DNA from 3 places in the Klebsiella sp. I138 genome. Region 3 is predicted to be linked to each of the others. Evidence: predicted binding sites of a transcription regulator. Region 3 holds the regulator's gene; each other region holds the start of a gene.
The links. The regulator PhoB, encoded in region 3, activates phosphate uptake and scavenging genes when phosphate is short. The targets are predictions, from matches to a motif close to CTGTCATAAAACTGNCNNAT.
Positions count from the first base shown of each region.

Region 1: a site for PhoB is predicted at 1,255-1,274, ahead of opgB (phosphatidylglycerol--membrane-oligosaccharide glycerophosphotransferase). Genes of this name have one in related genera too.
Region 2: a site for PhoB is predicted at 1,532-1,551, ahead of pstS (phosphate ABC transporter substrate-binding protein PstS). Genes of this name have one in related genera too.

Region 1 covers NZ_CP180447.1:3,393,965-3,397,246, forward strand. The annotation lists gene dnaC (DNA replication protein DnaC) at 1-549, shown strand, start outside; gene ACMYSK_RS15830 (DUF2501 domain-containing protein) at 615-1,109, shown strand; gene opgB (phosphatidylglycerol--membrane-oligosaccharide glycerophosphotransferase) at 1,367-3,282, shown strand, end outside.
Region 2 covers NZ_CP180447.1:4,127,556-4,130,837, reverse strand. The annotation lists gene pstC (phosphate ABC transporter permease PstC) at 1-213, opposite strand, end outside; gene pstS (phosphate ABC transporter substrate-binding protein PstS) at 406-1,446, opposite strand; gene glmS (glutamine--fructose-6-phosphate transaminase (isomerizing)) at 1,784-3,282, opposite strand, start outside.
Region 3 covers NZ_CP180447.1:2,958,201-2,961,482, forward strand. The annotation lists gene phoR (phosphate regulon sensor histidine kinase PhoR) at 1-1,096, opposite strand, end outside; gene phoB (phosphate response regulator transcription factor PhoB) at 1,118-1,807, opposite strand; gene sbcD (exonuclease subunit SbcD) at 2,017-3,219, shown strand; gene sbcC (exonuclease subunit SbcC) at 3,216-3,282, shown strand, end outside.

The DNA.
Region 1 (3,282 bases), 440 kb from region 3:
CCGCTACATCAGAACTGTTCGTTTGAAAATTACCGTGTCGAGTGCGAAGGCCAGATGAACGCGCTTTCCAGAGCGCGTCAGTACGTTGAAGAGTTCGATGACAACATCGCCAGCTTTATCTTTTCCGGCAAACCCGGCACCGGCAAAAACCACCTCGCTGCCGCCATTTGTAACGAGCTGCTGCTGCGCGGAAAATCTGTATTAATCATTACTGTCGCCGATATTATGTCCGCAATGAAAGATACGTTCGGCAATCGGGAAACCAGCGAAGAACAGCTCCTTAGCGACCTGAGCAAGGTCGATCTACTGGTGATCGATGAGATCGGCATGCAGACGGAGTCGCGCTATGAAAAAGTGATCATTAACCAGATTGTCGATCGCCGATCGTCCTCAAAGCGCCCGACCGGGATGCTGACCAACAGCAATATGGAAGAGATGAACAAGCTGCTTGGCGAACGCGTGATGGACCGTATGCGTCTGGGCAACAGCCTGTGGGTCATTTTCAACTGGGATAGCTACCGTCATCGGGTCACCGGCAAAGAGTATTAAGATATTTCCGAACTCTGCCGGGGTTATACTGCAGAAATGCTTAAGTAACCATGATGAGTACACTGATGAAATCTGCAAAATTCTTAATCCGTACTACCCTGATCGCCGGCGCTTTTCTTACCGTCGGCGCCCACGCCGCCTCCTGGCAGGACTCCCTTTCCAGCGCCGCCAGCCAGCTTAGCAGCCAGAGCGGCTCTCAGGAAAGCGGCGCACTGTCGATGTCCTCACTGACCAGCCTGCTGAATGGCGGAAGCCAGTCCCTGACCTCCAGCAGCATGAACAATGCCGCCGGGATTATGTCCTATTGCGCCAAGCAAAAGCTGGCCTCGGTCACCAACACGGAAAACGTCAAAAATCAGGTACTGGATAAACTCGGACTCAGCACGCCGGAAAAACAGAAAGAGGACACGAATTACCTGGAAGGTTTGCAGGGCCTCCTGAGCAACAATAGCGGCCAGCAGTTGAATCTCAACACGCTCGGCAGCAGCCCGCTGGCGGAAAAAGTCAAAACTAAAGCCTGCGATCTGGTCTTAAAACAGGGCGTTAACTTCCTCTCCTGATTTTTCTCACAGATGCCGCGTTTAACGCCTTAGCGTTGCCAACGCGGCTCCAGTCATGATTTTCGTCATTTTTCATCCTGTCTCCCCCTCTCACCAGGGGTGAGACACCGATCAAAAATGACGATTTCTAAACCAATTCTGAACTACAGCACAGTTTCATGACTCTACAATTGCAGCCATATGGCACTGCAATTACAGTGTACCGTGGAAAATGATCTATCCTGCCAGCGGTCAACTGGCGCTAATGAGGGTGAACTGTGTCAGAGTTGTTATCCATCGCCTTGTTTCTCACCTCGGTGGTGATTTATGCCTTAAAAGCCGGTCGCAACACCTGGTGGTTTGCCGCCACGTTAACGGTGCTGGGCCTGTTTGTGGTTCTTAATATTACCCTCTATGCCAGCGACTACTTCACCGGAGACGGGATTAATGACGCGGTCCTCTATACGCTGACCAACAGTCTGACCGGAGCGGGTGTCGGTAAATATATTCTTCCCGGCGCTGGGATCGTGGTGGCGCTGGTTGCTGTATTCAGCGCGCTGGGATGGGTACTGCGCCGTCGTCGCCATCATCCCCACCATGTTGGCTACAGCCTGCTGGCGCTGGTTCTGGCACTGGCCTCCGTCGATGCCAGCCCGGCATTTCGCCAAATCAGCGAGCTGGTCAAATCCCAGTCCCGCGACGGCGATCCTGATTTTATCGCCTATTACAAAGAACCGGCGAAGAGCATCCCGAATCCTAAGCTGAATCTGGTCTATATCTACGGAGAAAGCCTCGAACGCACTTATTTCGATAACGACGCCTTTCCCGACCTGACGCCAGAACTCGGCAAACTGAAAAATGAAGGCCTTGATTTCAGCAATACCACTCAGCTTCCGGGTACTGATTACACCATCGCCGGCATGGTCGCATCCCAGTGCGGTATTCCGCTTTTTGCGCCGTTTGAGGGCAACGCGTCGGCCTCAGTTTCCAGCTTCTTTCCGCAGAATGTCTGCCTCGGCGACATTCTGAAAAACTCCGGCTATGAAAACTATTTCGTGCAGGGCGCCAACCTGCGTTTCGCTGGAAAAGATGTGTTCCTGAAATCACACGGTTTTGACTACCTGTACGGCGCTGAAGAGCTGAAAACGACGGTCGCTGACCCGACTTACCGCAATGACTGGGGCTTCTACGATGACACCGTTCTGGATGAAACATGGAAAAAATTCGAAGAGCTTTCCCAATCCGGCAAACGCTTCTCGCTCTTTGCGCTGACGGTCGATACCCACCATCCTGACGGATTTATCTCCCGTTCCTGCCAGCGTAAGCGTTATGACATCGGCGGGAAAAAGAACCTCTCCTTTAGCGCAGTCAGCTGTAGCCAGGAGCATATCGCCGCGCTCATTGAGAAAATTAAAGCTTCACCGTATTTCAAAAATACGGTCATCGTGGTCTCTTCCGATCATCTGGCGATGAAAAACACGGCCTGGGACTATCTCAACAAACAGGACCGCAGCAATCTGTTCTTTATTTTGCGTGGCGATCTGCCGCAACAGGACACGCTGGCCGTGAAGCGCAATACCATGGATAACGGCGCTACGGTGCTGGACATACTTGGCGGAGATAACTTTATCGGTCTGGGCCGCAGCAGCCTGTCCGGGCAATCGCTGTCCGGCATTTTCATGAATATGAAAGACAAGGTGCTGGCGTGGAAGCCAGATATTATCCGCCTGTGGAACTTCCCGAAAGAGATGAAAAACTTCACCGTCGATGCCCGGAAGAACATGATCTCCTTCTCCGGTAGCCACTTCCGCTTGCCTCTGCTGCTGCGGGTGTCTGATAAACGCGTTGAGCCACTGCCGGAGAGCGAATATTCCGCCCCGCTGCGCTTCCAACTGGCGGATTTTGCCCCGCGTGATAACTTCGTGTGGATCGATCGCTGCTACAAAATGGGCCAACTGTGGTCGCCTGAGCTGGCGCTCTCCACCGACTGGTGCGTTTCCCAGGGCCAGCTCGGTGGCGAGCAAAAGGTGCAGCATGTTGATAAACCCCAGTGGCAGGGAAAAACGGCGTTTAAAGATACCGTTATCGATATGGCGCGCTACAAAGGCAACGTCGACACCCTGAAGATTGTCGATAACGACATTCGCTACAAAGCCGACAGCTTCGTCTTTAACGTTGCCGGGGCGCCGGAAGA
Region 2 (3,282 bases), 1.2 Mb from region 3:
CGCACCGAAAATTTCGTTGGGCGCATCCCATTCTTTGGTCCACAAAAAGGAAAAACCAAACTTCTGAATGCTTGGCCATGAAGAGATGATGAGGGAAACGATGATGCCGCCCAGCATCAATAGCACAATCAGCGCCGCCAGTTTGACCAGCACGCCGAAAATTATGTCACCCTTTTTCCCCGGAGGGTTAAATGCCGGCTTGGTTGCAGCCATAGATTACTCTTTAAGTTCGGGCCTGGAAGCGCGCATTTTACCGTGCCTCCAGGCTAACGTAATGCTATACCCTAAATAATTCGAGTTGCAGCAAGGCGGCAAGCTTGTGACCCCCCAGGAGCATAGATTCACTATGTGACTGGGGTAAGCAAGTGCAGCCAACGCAGCTGCGGCTCGAAGTCTGACGGGTATTTAGTACAGCGCTTTACCGCTGCTGTCTTTCACGTTGGTTTTCCATGCAGCGCGAACCTGCTCAACCACGGCTTCCGGCAGCGTTGCGTAATCCAGTGCGTTAGCTTCTTTACCGCCGTTTTTGTACGCCCAGTCGAAGAACTTCAGCACTTCAGCCGTCTGCTCTGGCTTGGTGGTCGCTTTGTGAACCAGGATAAAGGTCGTTGAGGTGATCGGCCATGCATTATCACCTTTCTGGTTAGTCAGATCCTGTGCGAAGGATTTGCTCCAGTCGATACCTTTTGCTGCGTTAGCAAAGTTATCTTCAGTCGGGCTAACCGGCTTACCATCGGCAGAAAGCAGCTTGGTGTAGGCCAGGTTGTTCTGCTTAGCATAAGCGTATTCTACGTAGCCAATGGAGCCCGGCAGACGTTGAACGAAGGCGGCGATGCCGTCGTTGCCTTTGCCGCCCAGACCGGTCGGCCAGTTAACGGTTGAGCCTGCGCCAATCTTAGATTTCCACTCTTCGTTCACTTTCGCCAGGTAGCTGGTGAAAACGAAGGAGGTACCAGAACCATCGGCGCGACGAACCACGGCGATATTCTGCGACGGCAGCTTCATGCCTGGGTTGAGTTTAGCGATCGCTTCGTCATCCCATTTTTTAATTTTGCCCAGGTAGATATCACCCAGCGTTTTACCGTCCAGAACCAGCTCACCAGACTTCACACCCGGCAGGTTGATTGCCAGAACCACACCGCCGATAACGGTCGGGAACTGGAACAGACCTTCCTGGGCCAGTTTGTCATCGGCCAGAGGAGCATCAGAAGCACCGAAATCAACGGTGTTAGCAATAATTTGTTTTACACCACCGGAGGAGCCAATGCCCTGGTAGTTCACTTTATTGCCGGTTTCTTTCTGATAGGTATCAGCCCATTTGGCATACACCGGCGCCGGGAAAGTTGCGCCCGCGCCAGTCAGACTTGCAGCTGCAAATGCAGAGAAAGCGCTCATCGATAAGGTCGCGGCGACAACTGTTGCGACGGTGGTACGCATAACGTTCATAATGTCTCCTGCTGGATTCGTAAATCGTTGTTTCGAGGCTATGGTGAGCAAAATAGGACAAAGAAGTGACAGTAAAATGTACGAATTATTACAGTTTTATGACACCCAAAAAGACAGCCGAGAGGCGAAAATAAAAACAATATAAATCATACTGTTAATTATTTAAGTGACGGTAAGTTTGCAGAAAAATTTTCTTTTTATGACACTGAAATTATCGTCGAAAATGACAGTTTGTCATTAAGCCGCGCCGCAGCATTTTTCACCCGCAGGATAAAAAAATCGCCGGTAATAAAAAAAGGGCCGCCGGATGGCAGCCCTTTTTATGCTGTGAGTCGGTTTATTCTACGGTGACCGATTTTGCCAGGTTACGTGGCTGATCGACGTCAGTGCCTTTAATCAGCGCAACGTGATAGGCCAGCAGCTGCAGCGGCACGGTGTAGAAGATTGGCGCAATCACCTCTTCAACATGCGGCATTTCGATGATGTGCATATTGTCGCTGCTGCTGAAACCCGCTTCGCCATCGGCGAAGACGTACAGTTGACCACCACGCGCGCGAACTTCTTCAATGTTGGATTTCAACTTCTCCAGCAATTCATTATTCGGCGCGACAACGATCACCGGCATTTCAGCATCAATCAGGGCCAGAGGGCCGTGTTTCAGCTCGCCGGCTGCGTAGGCTTCCGCGTGGATATACGAGATCTCTTTCAGCTTCAGCGCCCCTTCCAACGCAATCGGGTACTGATCGCCACGGCCAAGGTACAGCGCGTGGTGCTTATCAGAGAAGTTCTCGGCCAGCGCTTCAATACGCTTATCCTGAGACAGCATCTGCTCAATACGGTTCGGCAACGCCTGCAGCCCGTGAACGATATCATGCTCAACGGTGGCATCCTGGCCTTTAAGGCGTGCCAGTTTTGCCACCAGCAGCAGCAATACGGTCAGCTGAGTGGTGAAAGCCTTGGTTGATGCGACGCCAATCTCGGTGCCTGCTTTGGTCATCAGAGACAAATCAGATTCACGGACCAGAGAAGACCCGGCAACGTTACAAATAGCCAGTGAACCAAGGTAGCCCAGCTCTTTTGACAGGCGCAGAGCGGCCAGCGTATCCGCAGTCTCACCGGACTGGGAAAGCGTGATCATCAGGCTGTTGCGACGCACGGCTGATTTGCGATAGCGGAATTCAGAAGCGATTTCAACATCGCACGGTACGCCCGCCAGCGCTTCAAACCAGTAGCGAGAAACCATGCCAGAGTTATACGAGGTGCCGCAGGCAACAATCTGGATATGCTCAACCTGAGACAGCATCTCATTGGCATGCGTACCCAGCTCGCTAAGATCCACTTCACCATGGCTGATACGCCCGGTGAGGGTATTTTTGATAGCGTTCGGCTGTTCGTAAATCTCTTTCTGCATGTAGTGGCGATAGATACCTTTATCGCCGGCATCATATTGCAGGTTGGATTCGATATCCGGGCGTTTCACTTCCGCGCCTGACTTATCAAAAATCACCACGGAGCGGCGGGTCACTTCAGCAATATCGCCCTCTTCGAGGAAGATAAAGCGGCGGGTTACCGGCAGCAGCGCCAGCTGATCGGAGGCAATGAAGTTTTCCCCCATTCCCAGGCCGATAACCAGCGGGCTACCCGAACGCGCAGCCAGCAGAGTACCCGGATCGCGGATATCCATAATCACCGTGCCATAAGCACCGCGCAGCTGCGGGATGGCCCGCAGAACGGCTTCACGCAGCGTGCCGCCTTGCTCCAGTTCCCAGTGAACCAGGTGAGCAATCACCTCAGTATCGGTCTCTGAGGCAAAGATATAGCCGCGGGACTGCAAGA
Region 3 (3,282 bases):
TATGCTCCGGCGCAATTCCTGGCCCATTATCCTCAACGCTAAACAGCGCGCCATGGGGCGCACGCTGCCAGCTGACGGTAATCTCCGTCCCTGCCGGCGTATGGTTGATCGCGTTATACACCAGATTGGACATCGCGCTGCGCAGCTGCTCTTCATTACCTAGCACCTGCAGGCTCTCATCGACGTGGAAGTGGATCGTCTGCTTCTGCTGGCTGAGCGTCTGCGCTTCGCGCTCCACCACCCGTAGCATCATCGGCACATCGATTTTGTCATTCATCGCCAGCGTCGGCGCCGCTTCAATCCGCGACAGCGTCAGCAGCTGCTTGACTAACCCCTCCATGCGCTGGGTCTGCTCGCGCATCGTATGCAGCGCTTTTTCGCGCGTCATCCCTTCCAGCACCTGCTCCTGCATCATCTCAAGATAGCCCTGCAGCACCGTCAACGGCGTGCGAAGCTCATGGCTGACGTTGGCAAAAAAGTTTCGCCGTGCGCCCTCCAGCTGGTGCATCTGCGTGACATCACGCGCCACCATCAGCCACTGTTTGTCGCTGTAGGGCATCACGCGGATTTCCAGATGACGAGACGTATTGAGGACGAGATTAAGCGGTTTTGTGAAATCCCTGTTTTTGAGGTAGTTCGCGAATTCAGGGTAGCGCAGAAGATTGAGAATGTTTTGTCCGCTGTCGTCCGGCCAGCGCAGATTGAGGATCTGCTGAGCCAGACCATTACACCAGAAGATGGCGCCCTCCTCCGTCGTCAACACCACCGCATCGGGCAAAGACTCCGCCCCGCTACGAAAGCGTTTGATCAGACTGCCCAGTTCGCGTCGGCGCTTTTTATTGCGCATCTGCATCTGGTGGAGGCCGTACAGCAGCGGTTCCCAGCTGCCGCTTCCCGGCGGAGGTGTCATGCTGCGGTCAACCCACAGCCACCATGAAAGACGTAATAAATTCCAGAAATGCCAGATGAGAAGTCCGGTTACTGCCGCCAGCAAAAACCACGGCAGATAACCCACCACCGCCCCGAGAATCAGGGCCGGGATACAACATAAGAAAAGCTCAAGCGCCAGCCTTTTCCATGACAGCCGTTCCAGCACGGTTCACACTCCTGTCGAGATTCAGAAACGGGCGGAGAAACGATATCCTGTGCCACGGACCGTTTGCACCATCCGGTCATGGCCGCTATGTTCCAGCGCTTTACGCAGACGACGAATATGCACATCCACCGTTCTGTCTTCTACATACACATTCGTTCCCCAGACGTGATTCAGCAGCTGTTCGCGGCTGTAGACACGTTCCGGGTGGGTCATAAAGAAGTGTAATAATTTAAACTCCGTCGGCCCCATATCCAGCGGACTTTCACCGGTCATCACGCGATGCGAGGAAGGATCAAGGCTAAGCCCTTGCATTTCAATCACTTCTTCAACCGCCATCGGCGAAATTCGGCGCATTACGGCTTTGATGCGCGCCACCAGCTCTTTCGGCGAGAAAGGCTTGGTGATGTAATCATCGGCGCCGGTTTCCAGACCACGTACGCGGTCTTCTTCTTCACCCCGCGCGGTCAGCATGACGACCGGAATATCGCGGGTCATCGCTTCACGCTTGAGCAGCTTGATAAACTGCAGACCCGATCCGCCCGGCAGCATCCAGTCGAGGAGAATCAAATCAGGCCAGGGTTCATTGAGTTGATTCACCGCACTGTCATAATCTTCCGCCTCGACGGGCTGAAAGCCGTTTTGCTCCAGAACAAAGCAGACCATTTCGCGGATCGGAGCTTCATCTTCAACGACCAGAATTCTTCTCGCCATTATTTACCCTGTATTTTTTAGCCATCAGTATAGAGTGCGGCGTCATTATGCGTCAGTTTTGTGACAGATTTATGAAAAAAATGACCGTCATATGATAGCGGATTTTGAATAATGACAAGGAGTAACACTCAATCCTGAAAGTGTTAAAGGGGCAACGCGACGGATGACATGTATATAATGCGCTAATGCTTTTTCGCCAGGGAATACTTATGCGCATCATCCATACCTCTGACTGGCACCTTGGCCAGAACTTTTACAGCAAAAGCCGCGCCGCCGAACATTCGGCCTTTCTCGACTGGCTGCTGACCAGTGCGCAGGCGCACGAGGTCGATGCCATTATTGTCGCCGGCGACATCTTTGATACCGGCTCGCCGCCAAGCTACGCCCGCGAGCTGTACAACCGCTTTGTCGTTCAGCTTCAGCAAACCGGCTGTCAGCTGGTGGTGCTGGCGGGCAACCACGATTCGGTGGCCACGCTGAACGAATCCCGCGATATTCTGGCCTTTCTGAAAACCACGGTGGTGGCCAGCGCCGGCCATGCCCCCTTTATTCTGCCACGGCGCGACGGCACACCCGGCGCCGTATTTTGCCCGGTGCCTTTCCTGCGCCCGCGCGAGCTGATCACCAGCCAGGCCGGCCACTCCAGCGGCGAAAAGCAGCAGCAATTGTTGAGCGCCATCAGCGACTATTATCAACAGCAGTATGAAGAAGCTTGTGCCCTGCGCGGCGATCGTCCACTGCCAATCGTCGCCAGCGGCCACCTGACCACCGTCGGCGCCAGTAAAAGCGACGCGGTTCGCGATATCTACATCGGCACGCTGGAGGCCTTTCCCGCCAGCCATTTCCCGCCCGCAGATTATATTGCCCTCGGCCATATTCACCGGGCGCAGAAGATCGGTGGCTGCGAGCATATTCGCTACAGCGGCTCGCCCATCGCCCTCAGCTTTGACGAGACGGGGAAAAGCAAAAGCGTCAATCTGGTGACCTTCACCGACGGGCATCTGACGGAGGTTTGCCCTCTGACAGTGCCGGTGACGCAGCCTCTGGCAGTGCTGAAAGGCGATTTTGCCAGCATCAGTGAACAGCTCACGCAGTGGCAGGATAGCCCACAGCAGCCCGTCGTCTGGCTGGACATCGAAATTACCAGCGACGAATATCTGCATGATATTCAGCGAAAAATTCAGGCCCAGACCGAAGATCTGCCGGTGGAAGTACTGCTGGTACGCCGCAGCCGTGCCCAGCGTGAACGTATCCTGGCGGGTGAGCGGCGGGAAACGCTGAGCGAACTGCAGGTTGAGGAGGTGTTTGAACGCCGCCTGGCGCTGGAAACGCTGGAAGAGACGCAGCAGGAGCGCCTGAAGCAGCTGTTCAACGAAACGCTGCATAGTCTGAACGGTGAGGAGCATCTGTGAAAATTCTGAGTTTGCGCCTGAAAAATATCAACTCGCTCAAAGGCGAATGGAAAATCGACTTCA